DNA from 3 places in the Rheinheimera metallidurans genome. Region 2 is predicted to be linked to each of the others. Evidence: predicted binding sites of a transcription regulator. Region 2 holds the regulator's gene; each other region holds the start of a gene.

Region 1 (4,190 bases), on a different contig from region 2:
TAACTGTCGCACTTGTTCTATTACTTGATGCAAATTGTTATTAACGCTGTGTATAACCCGATATGGGCCCAATAAACGATCTACCAAATTTCGCAATCGGTCTGCTTGGCTAATAATGAGTTGGGTATATTCTTTTTGTTCTTCGTTTAACGATTCTTCTAGCAACTGCGCGGCACCGCGTAAGCCGCCAAGCGGATTTTTAATTTCATGGGCGAGACCACGGATTAACTCACGTGCAGCAACGTGCTGATGCTGTTGTAAGTTCTCTAAACTTATTTTACGTTGATGATTAACTTGACGAATTTCAAGTAATAGGTGATTAGTCGGTCGTTCGCTAAGTGATACAACGATATCTAACAGTAAATGCCTACCATCAGCTAATACCGCCTGTATTTCACTAACACCAAAACCTTGTTTATCAGTTAGCGCGCTGTGTAAGCGAGTAGAACTGAGTTCTGTATGTTGGAATAAACTAGGGAATGGTTGATGGTTAAGGCGTTTTTCGCCTAAACCTAGCACTGCACAGCATGCGGTATTAAAATACCGGATCTGCAAGTTAGCATCTAACAGCATAACGGCGGTGGTTAGCTGTTCAGTAATATTAGTGTGTAGTTGCTCTGTCGCGTTATCAAATTGTGTCACTATGTCACCCTTTGCACCAAAGTGGTGCGTAGCGCTAGTAGTGTAATTCAGTTTAGTGTGAAATGCATGAAATACAGTTTAGTTAGCCGATATTGTTGACGTTCTGTGTAAGTAGAATGTTGTAACCGGGCTAGTGGCAATAACTTTACCTTGCTGATCAAACAGTTCCATTTGTAATTTATGTTCGCCGCGCTCAATATCGCGTAATATAAATACCGCATTACTTTGCGGCTCTGCTAGAGGTTGGCCATCTACCAATAACCGCACTCGCAGGCCGCGTTCAAACATCGGACCAATTTTACCGGTTACATAAACAGAGCCAGTGTTGTCACGCACTGTGGCTTGGTCTTCAGGCTGGGCAATATCTACCGTATAGGGTTCTTTGGCTGGAGGTTTACGTGCAGGTAAGGTTGGATCTGTCGCAGCCATGATGTTGGCTCGACTTGATAGGTTAAGCTCTTCAGCACCAGCTTGCGGGCTATCAGAAAACACTAAAACACCATTAGCGTCTTTGGTAACAAAAACCTTTTTATTGTCCTGAGCATATAGCGCGCTGCTTGCTAGCAATAATATTAAAACAAATCCTATTTTATTCATAACTGCGTCCATTTGCATTTTATTATTATTGTTTTATTGGCCGCTACTTTAACGTGTTTTGTATTATTTTTCTACAAAAAAAGCTCACCGTAGTGAGCTTCATATTGAACCAGTAGCTTAAACGCTATAGTAAAGTTCAAACTCTAATGGATGAACAGCTACAGCTACTCTTAGGGCTTCGGCACGTTTGATACCGATGTAAGCATCGATCATTGCATCAGACATAACGCCGCCTTTAGTAAATATTGCGCGGTTTTTATCTAACTCGTTTAGCGCCTCTTCCAATGTACTGGCTACCTTAGGAATATTCGCTGCTTCTTCTGCTGGCAAGTCATATAAATCTTTATCCATGGCATCGCCAGGATGAATTTTATTTTGAATACCGTCTAAGCCTGCCATTAACTGGGCAGCAAAAGCCAGGTATGGGTTAGCCGCTGGATCTGGAAAGCGACATTCAATACGGCGTGCTTTAGCACTAGACACTAACGGAATACGAATAGATGCTGAGCGGTTACGCGCCGAGTACGCTAACATTACCGGCGCTTCGTAGTGAGGCACTAAACGTTTGTATGAGTTAGTTGATGGGTTGGTAAACGCATTTAACGCTTTAGCATGTTTAATTAAACCACCAATGTAGTACAGCGCTAATTCTGACAAGCCAGCATATTTATCACCAGCAAATAAGTTGACGCCGTTTTTAACTAATGATTGATGGCAGTGCATGCCTGAACCGTTATCGCCAACCAGTGGTTTTGGCATAAAGGTAACGGTTTTACCATACAGGTGAGCAACGTTTTGTACTACATACTTTAGCTGCTGAGTTTCATCTGCCTTTTTTGTTAAGCTATTAAATTTAGTAGCAATTTCGTTTTGTCCAGCAGTAGCTACTTCATGATGATGAGCTTCAACTGTTTGCCCCATTTCCTCTAGCACCATACACATAGCGCTGCGAATATCGTGGCTTGAGTCTACTGGTGGCAGCGGAAAATAACCGCCTTTTACGCTTGGACGGTGGCCTTTATTGCCCTCTTCGTAACTCGTGCCTGAGTTCCAAGCCGCTTCAGTGGAGTTAATTTTGAAGAAAGACCCTGACATATTGGTTTCAAAGCGAATGTCGTCAAACATAAAAAACTCTGGCTCTGGGCCGAACAGCGCAGTGTCGGCAATACCGGTCGACTTTAGGTATTCTTCCGAGCGTTTAGCAATAGAACGAGGGTCACGGTCATACCCTTGCATAGTGCTTGGTTCAATAACATCACAGGTAATAATTAATGTGGTTTCTTCAAAAAACGGATCTAACACCGCGGTGCTGGTGTCGGGCATTAAAATCATGTCTGAGTCGTTTATGCCTTTCCAGCCAGCCATTGACGAGCCGTCAAACATTTTCCCGTCTTCAAAAAAGTCTTCATTAATCTGGTTAGCTGGAATGGTAAGGTGCTGCTCTTTACCCTTAGTGTCGGTAAAACGTAAATCTACAAACTTAACTTCATTTTCTTTCATTAAACTCAGTACAGATGATGCAGACATGCATTCCTCCAATTAATTAGTTTTTAGCTACTTACTACAGTCATTTGTTTAATGCTAGTTATATGCCAAACATGTAACCTATTGATAATAAGTGTTATGTTTGAATTTCCAATTAAAGCCCATATTAGTTTGCACTATTTTGGTGCGCCGTTGCTCTTTTTAGGTGCGTATGCACAAGGCTAATAACGATACATTAACGCACTGCTAAAAAATAAATTGCTAAAACTGCTGTTGCAGTTTTTCTTTCTGTATAAAAAAAGAGTAGAATATGCGCCCTTAAGTTTCAGTTAGTTTTGCCTGGTGGTCATTATGGTCATCTAGTGCCACAGAGGATAGTTTACATGAGCGTTACTGCAACAAATTTAGATAAACTGCGCAATATTGCCATTATTGCTCACGTTGACCACGGTAAAACAACCTTGGTTGATAAACTATTACAGCAATCAGGCACTTTTGATGCTCGCGCTAAATTACAAGAGCGCATGATGGACTCTGATGCGCAGGAATCTGAACGTGGTATAACTATCCTAGCGAAAAACACCTCGGTACGCTGGAATGGCTATCACATTAATATTCTTGATACACCGGGCCACGCCGACTTCGGTGGTGAGGTTGAGCGTGTATTATCAATGGCCGACTCAGTATTATTACTGGTTGATGCGGTTGATGGCCCAATGCCGCAGACGCGTTTTGTGACGCAAAAAGCGTTTGCTCATGGTTTAAAGCCAATAGTAGTAGTAAATAAAATTGACCGTCCGGGCGCGCGTCCAGATTGGGTTATTGACCAAGTATTCGATTTATTCGACAACTTAGGTGCTACTGACGAACAGTTAGACTTTCCAATTGTTTACGCATCGGCGTTAAACGGTTGGGCAACCTTAGATTACAACGATAAAAAAGAAAATATCGACGATCTATTCGCCGCTATTGTTAAGCACGTTGCACCACCATCAGTAGAGCTAAACGGCGAAACCCAAATTCAAGTTTCTCAGTTAGATTATTCTAGCTACTTAGGCATTATCGGTATCGGCCGTATTAAGCGTGGTACGTTAAAGCCAAACCAGCAAGTCACTATTCTTAGTGCTGATGGTAAAAAGCGTAATGCTAAAGTTGGCCAAGTATTTGGTTACTTAGGTTTAGAGCGCGTTGAAATTGAAGAAGCCACCGCGGGTGACATTGTTGCCTTTACCGGTTTAGGCGAGCTGAAAATTTCTGACACCATTTGTACTACCACTAAACCTGAAGCGTTACCGCCATTAACCATTGATGAGCCTACGGTAACAATGACGTTTCAAGTTAATACCTCACCTTTTGCTGGTAAAGAAGGTAAGTTTGTTACCTCACGTCAAATTTTAGATCGCTTACAGTCAGAGTTAAAACACAACGTCGCGTTACGAGTTGAAGAAACGGGCGACGGTGATAAA
Region 2 (4,190 bases):
AGTGGCAAGGGTTTCTATATCAAAGGCAGCGGCATTAAAGCTGACTTAACAACAAAAACATTCCAATTGGTACAACATGAGCAAACGGTATATGACAATGAAGACTAATTTTATGTTTGTTTTACTGCTATGCAGCTCAAGCTTAATGGCCGCGGCACCCGATTACACACAAAAAATTCAAATAGACGCAGATAACCTGGTATCAGTTGAAGAAAACGTACTTACCTACCGTAGCAACGTTGTTATTACTCAAGGTTCGATGCAGATGAAGGCCGACCAGCTAGAAATTAATGCCCGAGCCGGTAAAGGTAAGGAAATTTATCTGGCCACAGGTAAGCCGGTAACTTATTCGCAGATGCAAGCAGATGGGAAAACGGTAACAGCACAAGCTCTTGAAATGCGCTATGAACCCTTAAGCCGTACATTAACGCTAACCGGAGACGCCGAACTGACACAAAGCGGCAGCGTTGTTAAAGCCTCTAGCATTAAATATAACGTCGAAAAACAGCAATTAAGCGCCGAAAGTGACAAGACTAAGCGTGTTACCACTATTTTTACCCCTGAGGAAAAAAACAACCCATGAAGTTAGTTGCATCACATCTAGCCAAAAGCTACAAGGGTCGACAGGTCGTAAAAGATGTTAGCTTAGAAGTAAGCGCGGGCCAAATTGTTGGGCTGTTAGGCCCAAATGGTGCAGGTAAAACCACAACATTTTATATGATTGTTGGTCTGGTGCCATCAGATAAAGGTCATATTATCCTAAACGATAAGGACATAACCTTTGACCCTATGCATGCTCGTGCTCGCCAAGGTATTGGTTATTTACCCCAAGAAAGTTCTATTTTTCGCAAACTATCGGTGTATGACAACTTACTGGCAATTCTACAAACCCGAAAAGAGCTAAATAATGCCAAAAGAGCGGAAATCGCAGACGATTTATTAGAAGAATTTCACATTGGCCATATTAAACATAGCCTAGGTATGAGCTTGTCTGGCGGTGAACGCCGACGCGTAGAAATTGCCAGAGCACTCGCCGCTAACCCAGCATTTATTTTACTTGACGAGCCCTTTGCTGGCGTTGACCCAATATCCGTGTTAGATATCAAAAAGATAATTCAGCATCTTGGCCAACGCGGTATCGGAGTACTTATCACCGACCATAATGTGCGCGAAACCCTTGATGTCTGTGAAATTGCCTATATTGTTAGTCATGGAGAACTGATAGCGTCAGGCTCACCACAAGACGTACTAGCAAATCAGAAGGTACGCGATGTATACCTCGGCGAGCAATTCAGGCTATAGTAAATAAAAAACCATTGCAGCGGATCATTCAGGATAACGGTAGAAGTAGATGAAGCCCTCTTTGCAACTTCGCTTAGGACAGCAACTCACCATGACACCGCAGCTACAGCAAGCTATACGCTTGTTACAGTTGTCGACCATTGAGTTGCAACAAGAAATTCAGGAAGCGCTGGATGCTAACCCACTGCTAGAAGCAGAAGACGAGTACGACAGTTTTTCTGCCGATCCCAAAGACGCATCAGACACCTCAGAACACAGTAACTACGAGGCTGAGTACGCGTCTGATGAAAACTATGAGCCATCAGAGCCCGACAGCAGCGAATCCATGACTGAGCAAAATATTCAGGAAGATTTGCCGCTCGACAATAATTGGGATGACCTAGTAAGCGCAGCGCCAGTTACGGCAGGTAATAGCAGTGGTGAAGAAGATCTAGTATATCAAGGCGAAACCACTGAAACACTGCAAGACTATCTGCGCTGGCAAATGCAGTTAACCCCATTTTCCGCGACCGATCGCATTATTGCCGAAGTTATTATTGAAGCTATCGATGGCAATGGCTTATTAACCATTAGTTGTGACGACATTCTTGAGTCGCTTGGCTTAGACTACGTTGAAGCTGACGAAGTTGAAGCGGTGATAAAACGTATTCAGTTATTTGACCCTATCGGTGTTGGCGCACGCTCAGTGCAAGAATGTTTACTGGTGCAACTGCGCCAATTTTCAGCAGACACGCCCTATTTAGCCGAAGCGCAAAGTATGATTCGAGAGCATACTGAGTTTTTAGCCAATCGCGACTTTCGTTCTTTAATGCGAGTGACTAAACTCAAAGAGGACGAATTAAAAGAGGTTATGCAGCTGATACAAAGTTTAAACCCTCGGCCGGGTGCTGATGTCATTCGTGAAGAACAACAGTATGTTATTCCTGATGTTAGCGTAACTAAGGTTAAAGGCCGCTGGCAAGTTGAACTTAATCCAGATGCAATGCCCAAAGTACGTATCAATCAACAATATGCGTCAATGTCGCGTACTGCAAAAAATAGCGCCGATACTCAATTTATTCGCTCGCATTTACAAGAAGCCAAGTGGTTTTTAAAAAGTTTAGAAAGTCGTAACGAAACCTTATTAAAGGTATCAAACTGTATTGTACAGCAGCAACAAGCGTTTTTTGAGCACGGCGAAGAGGCAATGAAACCTATGGTGTTAAATGATGTTGCTGAAATGGTAGGTATGCATGAATCAACAATTTCGCGCGTAACCACCCAAAAGTATATGCACACACCTAGGGGCATTTTTGAACTAAAATTCTTTTTTTCTAGCCATGTAAGCACAGAAACGGGAGGTGAATGTTCATCTACAGCCATTCGAGCCTTTATCAAAAAGTTAGTCGCTGCAGAAAACCCAACTAAGCCACTTAGCGATAGCAAAATGGCGGACATTCTGTTAGAACAGGGTATTAATGTGGCCCGCCGTACAATTGCAAAGTACCGCGAATCACTGTATATACCTCCCTCAAATCAACGCAAAACGTTGCTGTAAATTAAGCCCAAAAGAAGGAACATGTCTATGCAAATCACGTTAACTGGTCGTCATGTTGAAATTACAACAGCTATAAAACAATACGTTGATACTAAATTTGCAAAGCTAGAACGGCATTTTGACCAGATAAACAATGTACACGTGACTCTAAACGTGGAAAAATTGAAACATATCGCCGAATCTAAGTTACTGCTAAATGGCGCTGAAGTATTTGCAGTAGCAGAAGACGAGAATATGTATGCTGCAATTGACCTGTTGATCGACAAATTAGATCGCCAGGTAATTAAGCATAAAGAAAAGACTGCACGACATTAATTAGAAGATGATGAACTTAACTTCAATGCTTACCGAGAACTGCACTAAAAGTGCAGTTCTTTTTAACAGCAAAAAACGTATTCTTGAATACATCGCCGAGCTGGCACATCAGCAGTTACCTGATATATCAGAATACAGCATTCTTGAAGCGCTAATGACACGAGAAAAGCTCGGCTCTACGGGTATAGGCGGCGGCATTGCAATTCCACACGGAAAACTAAAAGTAGTCACTAAGCCTATTTTAGTGTTCGTAGTAAGCAAAGAAGCCATAGCGTTTGATGCTATTGATAATCAACCAGTAGATATATTCTGTGCCATGCTAATTCCCGAAGATCAATGTCAAGCGCACCTAAGTACATTAGCTAGCATGGCAAAAATGTTTAGCCAAAAAGACTTTACCCGAAAAATACGGCACGCAGAGACCAATCAGCAGCTGTATCAATTGTTACTCGATTATAGTGCAACGGAAATAGCAAAATGAAATTACTAGTTGTCAGCGGTCGTTCCGGTTCAGGGAAGTCAGTTGCACTGCGCGTAATGGAAGATTTAGGCTACTACTGTGTTGATAATATTCCTGTGAATTTATTACCAACATTAGCCACCACAGTGATGGGGCAGTATGAACGCGTTGCGGTAAGTATTGACGTACGCAACCTGCCAGAAGATCCAGACGAATTAGCCGAAATACTGTCATATTTACCACGCAAACTTGATCTAACCATTTTATATTTAGACGCCGATCATTCCAGCCTAATTAAGCGCTTTAGCGAAACACGTCGCTTACATCCTTTGTCACATCAAGCAATGTCGTTAGATGAAGCCATTTCTCGTGAACAGCATTTACTTGACCCTATTTCTAGCCGTGCTGATTTATATATAGATACCACCGAGCTGAATATTCATCAGTTGGCGGAGCAGCTGCGAGAGCGAATTTTAGGCCAAAAAACCGGTAGATTAGTTATTTTGTTTGAATCTTTTGGTTTTAAATACGGCATACCCAAAGACGCAGATTTTATGTTTGATGCTCGGTTTTTAC
Region 3 (4,190 bases), on a different contig from region 2:
CGCCCCCTATTACAGCTGCTGAATTGCTGTGCCCAGCATTTGGTCAACGGCTGAAATAACTTTAGAATTCATCTCGTACACACGCTGGCTTTCAATTAAGTTAACGAGCTCTTCCGTTACGTTGACGTTTGAGGTTTCAAGAGCACCCTGCACAATAATGCCTAAGCCTTCAAGGCCAGGGATCCCCTGCACGGGTGCACCACTGGCCCCCGTTTCACTAAACAAGTTTTGGCCAATAGGTTCAAGGCCAGCTGGATTAATAAAATTAGTAACCGTAAGCTGCCCTAACACTGCCGGTTGGCCTTGCCCTGGAAGCTGCACCGATACTTGCCCATCTTGCGATACAGTAATACTTTGTGCATCAGGTGGAATAGCAATGTTCGGTTGCACTTGGTAACCAGCACCAGAGGTAACCAGATTACCTTCATCATCAACGGTGAATTGACCATTGCGACTATATGAAATAGAACCGTCTGGCATCATAATTTCAAAAAAACCATGGCCTTGAATCATCATATCCAGACTATTGTCCGTGGTAATCATGTTGCCCTGAGTAAAGTTTTTCTGGGTTGCCACCACCTTAGTACCGGCACCTATCATCAAACCGTTAGGCAGTTCCGAGTTTTGTGACGAGGCACCGCCTGGCTGATTGACGTTTTGATACAATAAATCTTCAAAAATAGCGCGGCTTTTCTTAAAGCCTACCGTGCTGGCGTTAGCCAAGTTGTTTGAAATAACCGATATATCGCGCTGTTTCGCATCTAAACCGGTTTTACTTATCCATAAAGCTGGATGCATGCTTGCCTCCCGGGCTTTCGCCCTAAAATAAATCTATTAGCCAACTATTCTGAGTAACTGATTTTGCTGACGATCCATATCTTCAGCGCTTTTCATCATCTTTACTTGCAGTTCAAATTGGCGCTGTAAGCTGATCATGTAGGTCATTTCACCCACTGCATTCACATTACTGCCTTCTATCGCACCTTTTAGTAGGCTAACATCTACACTAGCTTCTGCGATTTGGCCGTCTTTGCGGCGAAATAAGCCATCATTGCCTTTATCCATCTCGCTATTTAACGGCCGAACTAATTTAATACGGCCTACTACCGCCATAGCTTCTGCTGGTGCGCCCTGCGGCAATACGCTAATACTGCCATCTTGAGCAATTTCGACTTTAGCTAAAGGTACAGGTAATTGGATTGGACCATCATCTCCCATCACCGGTAAGCCACTGGCTGTTTCCAGCATGCCGGCGGCACTAATTTGCAAATTGCCGCTACGGGTATAAGCTTCGTTGCCATCGGGCGCTTGCACCGCAAGCCAGCCATCGCCTTGAATAGCGACGTCTAGCTCACGCTCAGTTAAAATAATTGCGCCTGCGTCAAAGTTTTGACTTGGTCGTTCAGTCAATGAAAACACCCGCGTAGGCAAGCCTTCACCAAATGCCTGCATTGAACGTGCTTGCTCAAAGTCGGCTTTAAAACCAGCAGTGCTAGCATTAGCAAGGTTGTTTGACCGCACGGCCATGCCATTCATATTTTCTTTAGCGCCGCTCATGGCGATATATAACAGGTGATCCATAACGAGCTCCGTTAATCATCTCTACAATAACAAAGCACGTTTAATGCCAACAAACGCACATAATTAATAAATCACTGTAATTCATTGAAAAATGGCGTTATATTCATGCATAAAAAAACACCACCGCAAGCGGTGGTGTTTTTTTAATTTAACAAGTTTAGCGTATTTGCAGTACGGTTTGCTGCAAGGTGCTATTAACTTCAAGCGCTCTTGAGTTCGCTTGAAAATTACGCTGTGCGCTAATTAAATCAACCAGTTCTGTCGTTAGGTTAACGTTAGACTGCTCCAGCGATGAGGCGTTAACCGCGCCAAAGGTACCGGTATTGGCCTGGCCGCCTATCGGCTCGCCCGAGGTAATACTTTGCTTCCACGAGGTATTACCCACCTGCTTTAAGCCCTGCACGTTAGCAAAGCGAACCAAGGTTACTTGCGCTAAGTAGGCGGAATCACCGTTACTATAACTTGCAAGTACTCTACCAAACGCATCTATATCAACCCCAGTTAAGTTACCTACGGTTGTACCATCTTGGCTCAAATTTTGAACATCAAAGTTAGAGGCATATTGCGTAGGCAATTTAACACCCGATGCATCGCGAAAATTTACTACTACTGGTGCTGAAAATTGTGCACCATTAGTAAGGTAGCCATTAGCCGGATCATTTAAATCCGCTGTTGGTACCCCAATTGTTGGCGCAGCTGCTGGCGGTGCTGGCAATCTAAATGAACCGTTTGAGTCAAATTGCAGATTATCGCCACTAAACCAAGAATTAGGATTACGCGTTGCCGGTGCCACTGGTGCCGGAATAGTTGGATGCGCAGTATTATCATCCCACACCAATTTCGTTTCCCACTCTGCCGCAGCAGGTGGTGTAGGCGTAGCTAATTTTCTAAAATATGTTGTAACCGTATGTGCCTCACCTAAGCTGTCGTAAACGGTAACAGAGGTAGAGTGGTTATAAGTCGCTCTATCAGTAGGGTCAAAAGTCGTTGAGCCTGTTTCTACAGCTCTAGAATCTAAGTTCATGCTTAAAAATACATTACTGGTTGCACGAGGGGCGCCAGCCGACGTTGGAATTGATATTGGCTGTGTCGTACTTAAACTGACCGACTGGTTTTCACCCGTTACCGGATCGACCGCAAAGCCCTGCAAAAAATTGCCGTTATTATCGACAATAAAGTTATCTTTATTTAGCTTAAACGCACCAGAACGCGTGTAGGTTAAATCCTGAGATTGTCGGTCCGGTGTTAATGCAAAAAATCCTTCGCCAGTTACCGCTAAATCTAGCGAGTTATTGGTAAATTGTAGTGAGCCTTGGCTAAACTGCTGGGCAATAACTGATGTAGCAACACCGTCACCCACTTTAGTGCGGCCAGATGAGAAAATCGACGTGGCATACACATCGGCAAACTCAGCACGCGACTCTTTAAAACCCGTGGTATTTACGTTGGCGATGTTATTCGCCGTGGTATCTAAATCTTTTTGTGCTGCGGCTATGCCGCTTAATGCAATATTAAAACTCATAATTCACCTCAGCTCGCTATTAACTGTAAGATACTTCTAATACATCACTTAATTTCACTGCGCCTAGCCCAAGCACGTTCAGTGTTATGCCGCCGCCGGCATTATTCATGCTAACGCTACCCACTGGCGCGTATACATTAACCGGTAAGCTGGCGTTAGTTCCGTCGGTATAACTGGCTTCAACTTTAATTTTGTACACCCCTGCGGTCACTATTTCGTCGTTGGCATCAGTGCCATCCCAAACAAAATCGTTTTTACCCATTTTGGGGTTTTCCACGCTAAAGCTGCGTACCAATTCACCTTTTTCATTTTCAATTCGCACTTGCATCATGTTGGCCGGTTTATCTAGCTCAATGCTGCCGCGAGATAGGGTTTCGCCAGTAAACACCAATTCTTTGGATTGTATAAGCACACTTCGCCCCACCAATGAGGATGCCTGCAGTGCTTGGTTTGATGACATGCTTTCGGCAAAGCCTTTAAAGCTCTTGTTCAGTGAGCCAATACCGTCTGCCATGGTAAAGTTGGTCATTTGCGCGATCATTTGATCATTTTCAACTGGTTTAGTTGGGTCTTGGAACGCTAGTTGCTGCGTTAACAAAGCAAAAAAATCTTCCTGTGTTAGCGCGCCGTTGTTCTTTTCTGCAACCTTATCTTTGGCTTTACTGTCCCAATACATGCCATCTAATGCAGAGTTATTATTATTACTTACTGAACTAGTCATAATTTATATCTCTTAGTTAGCCTGGCCTAAGCGCAAAGTGCGCATAATCATCTGCTTGGCAGAATCAGCGGTTTGTACGTTAGTTTCATAAGAACGTGACGCAGAAATCATGTTCGCCATCTCTTCCATAATGTTAATATTTGGCTTATAGATATAGCCATTTTCATCAGCTAAAGGGTGGTTTGGCGCATACTCAACATTTAGCGGCGCGTCTGATTCGACAATGCCTAATACTTCAACACCAACGCTATCATCGCCCTGTCTGCGCTGCGCATCAGACAGTTGTGCTGCAAATATCGGGTGCCTACCACGATAGGTTTCATTCACACTGCTACTAACACTATTCGCGTTAGCAATATTACTGGC

The links. The regulator sigma-54, encoded in region 2, starts transcription at its own class of promoters, with help from an activator protein. The targets are predictions, from matches to a motif close to TGGCANGNTNCNTGCTT.
Region 1: a site for sigma-54 is predicted at 2,818-2,834, ahead of glnA (glutamate--ammonia ligase). Genes of this name have one in related genera too.
Region 3: a site for sigma-54 is predicted at 1,614-1,630, ahead of flgF (flagellar basal-body rod protein FlgF). Genes of this name have one in related genera too.

What each region holds. Positions count from the first base shown of each region.
Region 1 covers NZ_JALAHQ010000003.1:419,346-423,535, forward strand. Annotated here, with positions in the region: gene glnL (nitrogen regulation protein NR(II)) at 1-642, opposite strand, end outside; gene MN199_RS11055 (DUF4124 domain-containing protein) at 721-1,239, opposite strand; gene glnA (glutamate--ammonia ligase) at 1,357-2,766, opposite strand; gene typA (translational GTPase TypA) at 3,108-4,190, shown strand, end outside.
Region 2 covers NZ_JALAHQ010000001.1:62,543-66,732, reverse strand. Annotated here, with positions in the region: gene lptC (LPS export ABC transporter periplasmic protein LptC) at 1-108, shown strand, start outside; gene lptA (lipopolysaccharide transport periplasmic protein LptA) at 98-583, shown strand; gene lptB (LPS export ABC transporter ATP-binding protein) at 580-1,302, shown strand; gene MN199_RS00335 (RNA polymerase factor sigma-54) at 1,352-2,839, shown strand; gene hpf (ribosome hibernation-promoting factor, HPF/YfiA family) at 2,867-3,154, shown strand; gene ptsN (PTS IIA-like nitrogen regulatory protein PtsN) at 3,162-3,635, shown strand; gene rapZ (RNase adapter RapZ) at 3,632-4,190, shown strand, end outside.
Region 3 covers NZ_JALAHQ010000002.1:724,222-728,411, forward strand. Annotated here, with positions in the region: gene flgG (flagellar basal-body rod protein FlgG) at 10-798, opposite strand; gene flgF (flagellar basal-body rod protein FlgF) at 835-1,581, opposite strand; gene flgE (flagellar hook protein FlgE) at 1,739-3,103, opposite strand; gene MN199_RS08790 (flagellar hook assembly protein FlgD) at 3,123-3,824, opposite strand; gene flgC (flagellar basal body rod protein FlgC) at 3,837-4,190, opposite strand, start outside.